Regions from separate parts of the Crenobacter sp. CS_VA4 genome, predicted to be linked through region 3. Evidence: predicted binding sites of a transcription regulator. Region 3 holds the regulator's gene; each other region holds the start of a gene.
What was found. The regulator HrcA, encoded in region 3, represses chaperone genes, less so after heat shock. The targets are predictions, from matches to a motif close to ATTAGCACTCGNNNNNNNCGAGTGCTAAT.
Positions count from the first base shown of each region.

Region 1 (4,230 bases), on a different contig from region 3:
TCCGGCGCCGGCAAGTCGACGCTGCTGAAGCTGATCTCCGGTCTCGAGCGCGCCACCGCCGGCAACGTGATGGTCAGCGGCCACAACCTGTCCAAACTGCGCGGCAGCCAGCTGCCGTTCGTGCGCCAGCACATCGGCGTGGTGTTCCAGGACCACAAGATCCTGTTCGACCGCAATGTGTTCGACAATGTGATGCTGCCGCTCGACATCATCGGCTTCGACCGCCGCGAGGCCGGCCGCCGGGTGCGCGCCGCGCTCGACAAGGTCGGCCTATTGGGCAAGGAAAAGGTGATGCCGATCCGCCTGTCCGGCGGCGAGCAGCAGCGGCTGTGCATCGCCCGCGCGGTGGTGCACCGCCCGGCGATCCTGATCGCCGACGAGCCTTCGGCCAACCTCGACCGCGCCTACGCGCTCGACATCATGGAATTGTTCAAGTCCTTCCACCAGGTCGGCGTCACCGTGCTGATCTCGGCGCACGACGAGACGCTGATGGAAGACTATGGCCGCCGCATCCTGCGTCTGAAGGAAGGACAGTTCGCCGCATGAAACACTACCTGTTCTTGCACTGGCAGAGCGCGCGCACCGCGCTCGCCAAGATCCTGCGCCAACCGGTCGGCAGTCTGCTGTCCCTGGCGATGCTGTCGGTGGCGATGGCGCTGCCCTTGTCGCTGTACCTGACGGTGATGAGCGTCCAGGACTGGGTCGGCAAGCTGACCGCGACGCCGCAAGTCACGCTGTTCATGGAGCAAAGCGCCGAGCAAGCGGATATCGCCGCGGTCGGCAGCGCGCTGAAGACCCATCCGCGGGTGAAGGGCTACACCTTCGTCAGCAAGAAGCAGGCGCTCACCGACCTGGAAAAGCGCAATGGCATGGCCGGGCTGACCGATGGGCTCGGCGGCAATCCGCTGCCGGACGCGTTCGTCGTCACCCCGGCGACGCTGGAGCCGAAGCAGCTGGAGCTGCTGCAGAAGGAGCTGTCCGGCCTGCCGATGGTGGAAGAGGCGCAGTTCGACGCCAACTGGGCGAAGCGGCTGTACGGCATGGTCGAGCTGGGCAAGCAGCTGACGGTGTTCCTGGCGCTGGCGCTGAGCGTGGCGCTGGTGCTGATCACGCACAACACCATCCGGATGCAGATCCTGGCGCGCCGCGACGAGATCGAGGTGTCGAAACTGATCGGCGCGACCGACAGCTTCATCCGCCGGCCGTTCCTGTATCACGCGCTGTGGCAGGGCCTGTTGGCCGGCCTGGTGGCGTGGGGGCTGACCAGCTGGCTGATCGCCACCGCCAACCCGGCGATCGCCGAATTCGCACGGCTCTACAACGAGCGGGTGGAACTTCGCGGCCTGGCCCCACTCGAACTGGCTTTGGTATTGGCTGGTGCGGCGCTGCTCGCCACGCTGGGCGCCCGGCTGGCGGCCGATCACCATCTGCGCCGGGTCAGCGCCAGCTAGCCCGAAGCCGCATTGAATCAGGCTATTGATATCATTGAAAAATTCCAACGGCGACCGGACCGGCGCCGTTTGGCACTCGCGAACGTCGAGTGCTAAGATACGGTCCATGCCCAAGGAGGAATGCCAACCTATGACAGCTACTATCGCTCTGCCCGTCCCTTCGACCAACGGCAGTCTGGAGCAGTACATCCAGACGGTGAACAGCATCCCGATGCTGACGCCCGAAGAGGAAAACGAGCTGGCGACACGCTTCCACCGCTCCGAGGATCTGGAAGCGGCCAAAAAGCTCGTGCTGTCCCACCTGCGCGTGGTGGTATCGATTGCCCGCGGCTACGCCGGTTACGGCCTGCCGCAAGCCGACCTGATCCAGGAAGGCAATATCGGCCTGATGAAGGCGGTGAAACGCTTCGAGCCGACCCGCGGCGTGCGGCTGTTCTCGTTCGCGGTGCACTGGATCAAGGCGGAAATCCACGAATTCATCCTGCGCAACTGGCGCCTGGTGCGCGTCGCGACCACCAAGCCGCAGCGCAAGCTGTTCTTCAACCTGCGCAGCATGAAGAAGAGCTTCGCCGCGCTGACCGACCATGAAGCGCAGCAGATCGCCGACGATCTTGGCGTGAAGCGCGAAGAAGTACTGGAAATGGAGACCCGCCTGACCGGTCAGGACATCGCCCTGGTGGCCGACAGCGACGACGACGAGGCGTTCGCGCCGATCGACTGGCTGGCCGACCACGACCACGAGCCGACCCGTCAGCTGGAGAAGCGCGCGTTCGACCGGCTGCAGAGCGACGGCCTGCGCGAGGCGCTGGAAGCGCTCGATCCGCGCAGCCGCCGCATCATCGAGGCGCGCTGGCTGGCCGACGACAGCGGCGCGACGCTGCACGAACTGGCCGCCGAGTTCGGCGTGTCGGCCGAGCGGATCCGCCAGATCGAGGCGAAGGCGCTGACCAAGATGAAGACGACGCTCGCCGCCGAAGTCGCCTGAGCGATTCGACCTCCCCATGAAAACAGCCCGCAGATGCGGGCTGTTTGTTTTGCTGCGGCCGGCTAACCCGGCCAAGATTCACTCGTCGCTGCCGGCGCTGGCGCTCTTGTAGCGCGCCGGCAGGCGGTCGTAGCCGGCCTGGGCGACGCGGCGCAGCCCGGCGTACTGCGGCTGGTCGTCCAGGTCGTCGAGGAAGCTCTGCGCGTAGGTCGGGAACGACGCCAGCGCCTGGCCGAGTGTCTCTTCGGCGCGGCGGTTGTCGCCGGCCAGCACCTCGAGCTTGGCCTTCTTCAGCAGCACGTCCGGGTACGGGCGCGACGCCGCCAACAGGTTCACCCAGCGGCGCTTCTGCGCCAGATTGTCCGGCGTGGCGTCGAGGTAGTTGTCGAGCGTGCTGAGCGCGTGGAAGGCGTACAGCGGCTCATGCTCGACGATGTCGGCGAGCCGGGCGATCCGCGGTGCGTCGCGCTTGGCGTTGTCGTACGGCGTGTACAGGCCGACCAGCTCCCAGTAGCGGTGATAGCCCTGCACCGACAGCACGGTCAGCACCACCGCCAGCACCGCGCTGCCGAACGGCCAGAGCCAACCGCGGCGCAGCGCTTCCGGCGGCGGCGCCAGCGCCACCGCCATCACCAGCACCGCCAGGAAGTACAGGTACCAGAGCGGGTATTCGAGCAGGCTGTGCAGCAGCGTCACCGCCAGCATCGCCAGCGGCAACGCGCCTTCCGGCCGCGCCGGGCGGCTGAAGTACGGCCACAGCGCCCAGACGAAGCCGCCGAGCGTGACCAGCGTGCCGAGCAGGCCGACTTCGGCCAACAGCTGCAGCACCAGGTTGTGCGCGTTGGTGAACAGCCCGCTGTTGAACGCCGCGTCGGCGAACTCCGGGCGCATCTGCAACAGCACGCTCTGCGTGCCGAACTGCGACCAGCCGGTGCCGAACCACGGCTGCGCCTGGAACACGATCCAGGCCTTGTGCCACTCGACGAAGCGGCGCGCGCCCATGCCGTCGCCGTTGGCGGCGAGCCGCTCGACACCGCTCGCCACCTCGACCTGGCTGTGGGTGAACAGCGATATCAGGTGGTTGGCGAGCGGCAGCACGAACTGGCCGGCGATGATCGCGACCGCGACACCGGTGAACGCGAGGCCGATGCGCCGTGACGCCGGCTCGCGCACCCGCCAGTGCCAGACCCAGCCGATCAGCACCATCGCCACCGCGTATAAGAGCACGGTACGCGAAGCGGCCCAGCCGATCGACAGCGCCAGCCACAGCACCGTCAGCACCGCCAGCCAGGGCTTCAGCCGGCGCTCGCAGGCGAGGTACGCGGTCGCGAGCGTCCCCCACGCCAGGTAATGCGCGTACTGGTTGCGCTGGCCGATATGGCCGAACACATTGGTGGTCGGGTGGCTCGAGTCGTAGAACAGCACCCCGCCCATGTGTCCGGCCAAGCCGGTCACCTGGCAGAAGCCGATCAGCGACTGCGCCAGCGCGCCGAACAGCAGCCCCCAGGCCAGCCAAACCGTCAGCGACACGCTGCCGTGCCGCTCGCGCAGCGCCGCGGCGACGTAGCCGAGCAGCACCAAGGCGGCGAAGCACAGCGAGGTCGCCCAGTTCAATCCCGGGAACAGGATGTCGACGAACCACGGCTGTACCACCCAGACCGCCGCCAGCACCAGCATCCAGACGCTGACCCGCGGCAGCCGGGCCGGCAGCGCGCCGCCCGGCAGCAGGAACAGCCAGGCGAGCAGCGCGAGCCACACCACGATCGCCTCGCCGAACCATTGCGGCAGCGGGAC
Region 1 is NZ_JBVMAE010000001.1:5,643-9,872, forward strand. It holds gene ftsE (cell division ATP-binding protein FtsE) at 1-546, shown strand, start outside; gene ftsX (permease-like cell division protein FtsX) at 543-1,451, shown strand; gene rpoH (RNA polymerase sigma factor RpoH) at 1,582-2,436, shown strand; gene ACZ2IA_RS00065 (PglL family O-oligosaccharyltransferase) at 2,515-4,230, opposite strand, start outside.
Region 1: rpoH (RNA polymerase sigma factor RpoH) is a predicted target of HrcA. The motif match lies at 1,520-1,548, and genes of this name have one in related genera.

Region 2 (4,230 bases), on a different contig from region 3:
ACCGCGGTCGAACTGCATGCCTTCGACGACGTCCAGCTCGTTCTGCAGCGACTTGCCGTCTTCGACGGTGATCACGCCTTCCTTGCCGACTTTTTCCATCGCGTTGGCGATGATTTCGCCGATGTCTTCATCGGAGTTGGCCGAAATCGAGCCGACCTGGGCGATTTCTTTCGACGTCGCACATGGCTTGGCGATCTTCTTCAGCTCTTCGACCAGGGCGATCACCGACTTGTCGATGCCGCGCTTCAGGTCCATCGGGTTCATGCCGGCGGTCACGTACTTCATGCCTTCCTGCACGATGGCTTGCGCCAGCACGGTCGCGGTGGTGGTACCGTCACCGGCCACGTCGGAGGTCTTCGACGCGACTTCCTTGACCATCTGCGCGCCCATGTTCTCGAACTTGTCCTTCAGTTCGATTTCCTTGGCGACCGATACGCCGTCCTTGGTGATGGTCGGCGCGCCGAACGAGCGGTCCAGCACCACGTTGCGACCTTTCGGGCCCAGGGTCACCTTGACCGCATCGGCCAGGACATTGACGCCAGCGACCATGCGTTGACGGGCGGAATCACCAAACTTAACGTCTTTAGCTGCCATTGCTGCTCTCCAAATTCTGTATTCGGTTGATCGTGCTGCGCGGGGCGTGGCTTATTCCACGATGCCCATCACGTCTTCTTCGCGCATCACCAGTACTTCCTCGCCGTCGACCTTGACGGTCTGGCCGGAGTACTTGCCGAAGATCACCTTGTCGCCCACTTTCAGGTCGAGAGCGCGGCGTTCACCGTTGTCCAGGATCTTGCCGTTGCCGACGGCGAGCACTTGGCCCATGTCCGGCTTCTCGGCGGCGGCGCCAGGAAGAACGATGCCGGAAGCAGTTTTTTCTTCAGCTTCCAGACGCTTGATAACCACGCGGTCGTGCAAAGGACGAATTGCCATTGATCTCTCCAAATAAGCGTTGGCGTTGAGAATGAAAGCTCAATCAAATCAGCGGATTGACCGGGTGCTTTAGCACTCTCCGGTATCGAGTGCTAATAATAGGGACAGCTCGGGGGGTTTTCAAGAGCTGGCCGGACATCGGCAATGCAAAGTCAGATGGGGCGGCCAGGCGCCGATTTCAAGACGATGGGGTCAAGGCAAGGTTGGCCGAAATGCAAGCAGCCGGCACACGGCCGGCTGCGGTCAAGGGGAAACGGGCAATCAGTGCTTGCGCTGCTTGCGCAACACCAGCCAGCCCGGCGTCCGGAAGCGGATGATCATCCGGTACAGGCCGATGTAGGCCAGCACGAACAACACGACAAAACCAACCAGCGCGGTGGTGTTGTCCCAGAACAGGGTAGCTGGCACTACGGCGAGCGAGGTGAGCGCCCATAAGTAGGGGGACGTCAGACTGTTGCGGTGGGTCATATGGCGGGCTTCTCGAGAACCGACCATCCAACGCACCAAACGTTTATAGACCAACATATGCAGGTGCAAACCATCCGGCATACCTGGGGACATATTCCGCAGAAATTTCTTACGATAGATCGAGAACAGGGTCTCGAACACAGGGTAAATCACCAGCAACAGCGGGAACCAAGGGGATACTTGCGGGTGACGGGTCACCAGCAGCACAGAAATTTCGGCGATCAGGAAACCGACGACGTAGGCGCCACCATCGCCGAAAAAGATCATGCCACGAGGGAAATTGAGCAACAGGAATCCCAAGATGGCTCCGATGGCCGCCATGCTCATTCCCCACAGCACCGTGTCGCCCACCTTGAAGCTGACATACGCCAAGGCGAGGAAAATGAAGATTGCCACCACGCCAGCCAGACCGTTGTACCCATCGATGATGTTGACAGCATGTGCGACCCCCCCCACTGCAACAATCGTAAACAGCAGCGAGAGCAACCAGTACTGGCTGAGCATGTCGTCAAGACCTGGAATACCCAGCCGGTGCAGCCCTGCTCGTAGCAACCAGAAACCAAGCAAAGCCGCCACGAAGGTGGCCAATAAGCGAGGCAGCGGCCCCACTTTCTTGGTCATGTCCTCAACCAACCCCGCGCCAAATGCGGGAAGAGCAGAGATCAACAATAGCCAGGCTTCGGAATTAGGCCACTTAAGCGCCGCAAATCCGGCCCCAGCTAACAAGCCGACCATCACGGGCACTCCGCCAATGCGGGGAACAGGAGTGGCATGAAATTTCTGTACACCGCCCAGATCATTGTCAGCGGTAAACCTCGCATGCACATGCTGGAAGCGGACAATCAGTACCGCCATCAAAAAAGACGCCAGCAGAGCGCCAAATACAATCATCAACATAAAGACTATCTAAAGCTTCTCGTAGAAGTGACCGCCCATTATGCCAGCACCCACATCATGCTGGCATGAATGGCATGTAACGACCCGTACTGGGTCATGCAATACAGGCAAAACAAAGCCCACATCAGGTGGGCTTTGACATTACACGGTTCTCTTTACGCCAGTGTTTACCACACGCCCAGATAGGCGAGCATCCCCTCGGCCGCCTGGCGGCCTTCGAACACCGCGCGCACCACCAGATCGGCGCCGCGCACCTGGTCGCCACCGGCGAAGATCTTCGGATTGCTGGTCTGGAACGGGTGCTCGCCGCAGGACTTGGCGATGGTACGGCCGCGCGGGTCGGTTTCCACCTTGGCGTGATCGAACCAGCTCTGACGCTCGACCTGGAAGCCGAAGGCGACGATCACGTGATCGCACTCGAGCACCTGTTCCGAGCCCGGCACCACCTCGGCGTTGCGACGGCCTTTCGCGTCGGCGACGCCCAGGCGGGTTTCGGCCAACTTCAGGCGCAGCGAACCGTCAGCGGCCTGCTCGATGTCGAGCGGCTGGCGGTTCCACAGGAACTCGACGCCCTCTTCCTTGGCGTTGGCGACTTCGCGCTTCGAACCCGGCATATTCGCTTCGTCGCGGCGGTAGGCGCAGATCACGCTCTCAGCGCCCTGGCGGATCGAGGTGCGATTGCAGTCCATCGCGGTGTCGCCACCGCCGAGCACCACTACCCGCTTGCCTTCCATCGACAGCGGCGCTTCGCCCTCCGGCAACGTGCCCATGCTATTTCGCACGTTGTTGATCAAGAACGGCAACGCTTCGAGCACGCCCGGCAGTTCCTCGCCGTCGAAACCGCCCTTCATGTACTGGTAGGCGCCCATGCCCATGAACACCGCGTCATAGTCGGCCAGCAACTCGTCGATGCTGACGTGGATACCGATCTCGGTGTTGAGGCGGAACTCGACACCCATCTCTTCCATGATCTTGCGGCGCGTCTTGATCACGTCTTTTTCAAGCTTGAACTCGGGGATGCCGAAGGTGATCAGGCCGCCGATTTCCTCGTAGCGGTCGAACACCACCGGCTTCACGCCGTTGCGCACCAGGATGTCGGCGCAGCCGAGGCCTGCCGGGCCGGCGCCGATGATCGCGACCTTCTTGTCGCTCCACACCACCTTGGACATGTCCGGCCGCCAGCCGGCCTTGAACGCCTCGTCGGTGATGTACTTCTCGACCGAGCCGATCGTCACCGCGCCGAAGCCGCCCTGATTTAGCGTGCAGGCGCCTTCGCAGAGGCGATCCTGCGGGCAGACCCGGCCGCAGATTTCCGGCAGGCTATTGGTCTTGTGCGACATCTCGGCCGCTTCGAACAGCCGGCCTTCCTGCACCAGCTTCAGCCAGTTCGGGATGTAGTTGTGTACCGGGCATTCCCATTCGCAGTAGGGGTTGCCACAGGACAGGCAACGCCCAGCCTGTTCCGCCGCGTCGGCTTTCGCCAGCGGCGTGTAGATTTCCTTGAATTCGATCTTGCGTACTGCCACGTCAACCTTGTCGCCGGGGTTGCGCTGCAGATTCATGAACTTGAATACGTCACCCATGGTGGTCTTCCAGTGATCGGCGCGGACTTCCAGCCCGCGCCGAGGTCATTCCTATCCTTGCCTGTACTCCGAGTCGGCCGAACCCCAAGGGCTCGGCCGACCTGCGATCACGCGGCTTAGTCTTTGAGCAGGCTATCGAGCTTGGCGGCCTTCGGTTTCACCAGCCAGAAGTAGTCGACGTAGTCGTCGAAGTTCTCCAGCATGGCGCGCGCCGCTTCCGAACCGGTCAGCTCCACGTGCTTGGCGATCTTGTCGAGCAGGAAGGCGCGGTACATACCCATCGCCTCGCCGTTGATCAGCTGGATGTCGATCAGCTCGTTGTTGACGCGGTAGGCGAACTTCTCGCTCG
Region 2 is NZ_JBVMAE010000006.1:14,220-18,449, forward strand. It holds gene groL (chaperonin GroEL) at 1-594, opposite strand, end outside; gene groES (co-chaperone GroES) at 646-933, opposite strand; gene ACZ2IA_RS07235 (MraY family glycosyltransferase) at 1,195-2,136, opposite strand; gene ACZ2IA_RS07240 (hypothetical protein) at 2,173-2,367, shown strand; gene ACZ2IA_RS07245 (FAD-dependent oxidoreductase) at 2,466-3,881, opposite strand; gene gltB (glutamate synthase large subunit) at 3,998-4,230, opposite strand, start outside.
Region 2: groES (co-chaperone GroES) is a predicted target of HrcA. The motif match lies at 1,002-1,030, and genes of this name have one in related genera.

Region 3 (4,230 bases):
CGCGGTGGCGTCGGGACTGGATTCGTGAGTCCGGAACCTGTCGATTGTGGCAACTGGCGCCACGGCTGGCAAGGTTTTCGGCCAACATGGCGGTGGCTGGCCGGGTTGGCCGAAAGCCCTGTCACTCGTCAAAGCCGTCGTCGGGTAGCTCATCGTCGCCGGCCGTGTCGAGTACCTGGCGGATCACGCTGCCGGAAAAACCCCGTGCGGCGAGGAAGCGCATTTGCTTGGCTTTTTCCTGCAGGGTACTCGGCGTGCTGCCGAATTTCTTCTGCCACTGGGCGCGGGCGGTGGCGAGTTCGTTATCACCGCTCTGTACCAGCTCGCGGATGGTGGCGTCGTCAACGCCCTTCATCCGTAGCTCCTGCGCTACCCGGCGTGCGCCGTATTTCTGGGTGCGAACGTGGGCAAATTGCTCGGCGAAGCGGCTGTCGGACTGCCAGCCGCGCTCGGCGAGGTCGGCGAGCAGGGCATCCAATTCGGCGGCCGATTCGGCGTGCGGCGCGAGCTTGCGGGCCAGTTCGGCCCGCGAGTACTCGCGCCGCGACAGCAAGTCTAGGGCTCGCGCCCTCAGACTCTTTCCGGTCATGCCAACAGGTCGTCGGCCAGTACGCCGTCGGTTTCGTCCTGGGTGCCTTCGGTGATGGAGAGACTGACGCCGACCTTCTCGCGGACCTTGGCTTCGATCTCGCGGGCGATGGCCGAGTTGTCCTTCAGCCACTGACGGGTGTTGTCCTTGCCCTGGCCGATCTTCTGGCCGTTGTAGGCGTACCACGCGCCGGACTTGTCGACGAAGGCGTGCTCGACACCCATATCGATGATCTCGCCTTCGCGCGAGATGCCTTCGCCGTACAGGATGTCGAAGGTGGCCTGGCGGAACGGTGGCGACACCTTGTTCTTCACCACTTTCACGCGGGTTTCGTTGCCGACCACTTCCTCGCCCTTCTTGATGCCGCCGATACGACGGATGTCGAGGCGGACCGAGGCGTAGAACTTCAGCGCGTTACCGCCGGTGGTGGTTTCCGGGTTGCCGAACATCACGCCGATCTTCATGCGGATCTGGTTGATGAAGATCACCAGGGTGTTGGTGCGCTTGATGTTGCCGGTCAGCTTGCGCAGCGCCTGGCTCATCAGGCGGGCCTGCAGGCCGACGTGGCTGTCGCCCATCTCGCCTTCGATCTCGGCCTTCGGCACCAGAGCCGCCACCGAGTCGACCACGATCACGTCGACGCCGCCCGAACGCACCAGCATGTCGGCGATTTCCAGCGCCTGTTCACCGGTGTCCGGCTGCGAGATCAGCATCTCGTCGACCTTCACGCCGAGCTTCTGCGCGTACTGTGGGTCGAGCGCGTTTTCCGCGTCGATGTAGGCGCAGGTGCCGCCCAGCTTTTGCGCCTCGGCGACCACCTGCAGGCACAGGGTGGTCTTACCGGACGATTCCGGGCCGTAGATTTCCACCACGCGACCGCGCGGCAAGCCGCCCACGCCCAGAGCCAGGTCGAGGCCGAGCGAGCCGGTGGAGATCACTTGCAGGTTTTCGGTGATCTGGTTGTCGCTCATGCGCATGATCGAGCCCTTACCGAACTGCTTTTCGATCTGGGCCAGGGCCGCACTCAGCGCTTTGCTTTTATCGTCCGCCATGCTTTCTCCAAACGGGGGTCTTGGGTTTTGGCCGCCGGCACTGCCGTCCGGGGGGAGGCGCTGCCGGGTCGGCAGGCCCGCCGGGCCTGGATTCGGGCAGGTTTTGCCTGCGGCGCTTACGGGAAACTGGCCGGAATTATCGCACAAATCGGCGCGCCGCATTTTTGCCGCGGATGGGATGGGCGCAGCGCTTGAGAAATCGCGGCTTTGCGTCCACTTTTGCAAGTAAGGAGGGCTGTGACAGAATGAAAGCCATGTTGAATGACCGCGCCCAACGCCTGCTCAAGACGCTGATCGAACGCTATATCGCCGACGGTCAGCCGGTCGGCTCGCGCACGCTGTCGATGCTGTCCGGTCTCGAACTGTCGTCGGCGTCGATCCGCCACGTGATGGCCGAGCTGGAAGAGATGGGGCTGATCGTCAGCCCGCACACCTCGGCCGGCCGGGTGCCGACCGCGCGCGGTTACCGCATGTTCGTCGACAACCTGCTGACCATCGGCCCCTTGCAGGACTCGCTGATGAGCCAGCTCGAAACCGGCCTGCGCCCGGACAGCCCGCAGCGAGTGGTGCAGGCCGCGTCGTCCTTGCTCTCCGAGCTGACCCACTTCGCCGGCGTGGTGCTGACCCCGCAGCGGCCCGACGCGGCGTTTCGTCAGATCGAGTTCCTGCGGCTGTCGGAAAAGCGCATCCTGCTGATCCTGGTCACGCTCGACGGCGACGTGCAGAACCACCTATTGACCCCCGAGCGCGACTACAGCAGCGCCGAGCTGACCCTGGCAGCCAACTTCCTCAACAGCCATTACGCCGGGCTCGGGCTCGCCACCGTCGCCGAACGGATGACGGCGGAACTCGCCCAGTTGCAGAGCGACATCTCCTCGCTGATGGCTGCGGCGATCGAGCTGGGCCGGCGCGCGCAGTCCGACCCGGCCGACGCGGTGGTGATCAGCGGCGAGGCGAAGCTGTTGCAGGTCACCGACCTGTCCGACGACATGACCCGGCTGCGCGAGCTGTTCGCCACCTTCGAGCACAAGACCGAGCTGCTGCAACTGTTGAACCAGAGCCGCGGCGGGCAGGGTGTGCGCATCTTCATCGGCGAGGAGTCGGGCGTGATGACGCTCGGCGACTGCTCGGTGGTCACCGCGCCTTACCTTATCGACGGCCAGGTGGTCGGCACGCTGGGCGTGGTCGGCCCGACCCGCATGGCCTACGAGAAAGTCATCCCGATCGTGGACATCACGGCGCGCCTCATCAGCAGCGCGCTGTCGCATCACGAATGAACCCGGCGCGGGACGGCGTTCGGCCGACCCGCGCCAGCACTGGAGTTTTCCATGATCCGAAGCAAGACCCTGCTGGCCGCTGTCGGCCTGATTTTCGCCGGCCACGCGCTGGCCGACGCGGCGTTTCTCGCGCGGCCGGACGTGCAGCGCTATATCGACGAGCAGGTGGCTACCGGCCAGTTCAACCGGCCGGAGCTGGAGGCGGTGTTCGCCAACGTGGAAACCAAACCGAACATCCTGAAGATCCTCGACAAGCCGTCCACCTCGCGGCCGTGGTACCAGTTCCGCCCCAACCACGTGAACGAGCGGCTGATCGCCGGCGGCGCCAAGTTCTGGCGTGACAACCTGGCGGCGCTGGAAAAAGCCCAGCAGATCTACAAGGTGCCGCCGCAGATGATCGCCGCGATCATCGGCATCGAAACCGGCTACGGCAGCAATATGGGCAGCTTCCGCGTGGTCGATGTGCTGTCGACGATCGGCTTCGACTACCCGCGCCGCGCCGAATACTTCCGCGGCGAGCTGACCGAATTCCTGCTGCTGGCCAAGGAGGAGCGCGCCAACCCGCTGTCGTTCAAGGGCAGCTACGCCGGCGCGATGGGCATGCCGCAGTTCATGCCGTCGAGCTACCGCAAGTGGGCGGTCGACTTCGACGGCAGCGGCCATCGCGACATCTGGAGCAACCGCAGCGACGCGATCGGCAGCGTCGCGCATTACTTCGCCACCTTCGGCTGGATCGGTGGCGACGACATCCTGCTGCCGGCGCAGGTGACGCCGGGCCCGCAGATCGACAAGCTGGTGTCCGACAAATTCAACCTTCACTACACGGTGGGCGAACTGAAGAAGATGGGCATCTCCCCGCAAGCACCGGTGCGCGACGACGTGAAGGCGGTGCTGGTGCCGCTGGAGACCTCGCCGGGGGTGACCGATTACTGGCTCGGTTTGAACAACTTCTACGTGATCACCCGCTACAACCGCAGCACCCTGTACGCCAAGGCCGCCGAGGAGTTGGCCGAAGCGATCCGCGAGCGCTACTACGCCGAACAGTTCGCCCCGCGCCAAGCGCAATAAGGTAGAATCCGCCGCCATGAGTTACCAAGTACTTGCCCGCAAGTGGCGTCCCAAGCGCTTCGCCGACCTGGTCGGCCAGGAGCACGTGGTGCGAGCGTTGTCGAACGCGCTGGCCGATAACCGGCTGCATCACGCCTACCTGCTCACCGGCACCCGCGGTGTGGGCAAGACCACCATCGCGCGCATTCTCGCCAAGAGCCTCAACTGCGAGACCGGCGTCACCGCCGAGCCGTGCGGCGTCTGC
Region 3 is NZ_JBVMAE010000002.1:278,565-282,794, reverse strand. It holds gene recX (recombination regulator RecX) at 122-589, opposite strand; gene recA (recombinase RecA) at 586-1,641, opposite strand; gene hrcA (heat-inducible transcriptional repressor HrcA) at 1,887-2,918, shown strand; gene mltB (lytic murein transglycosylase B) at 2,970-3,986, shown strand; gene dnaX (DNA polymerase III subunit gamma/tau) at 4,003-4,230, shown strand, end outside.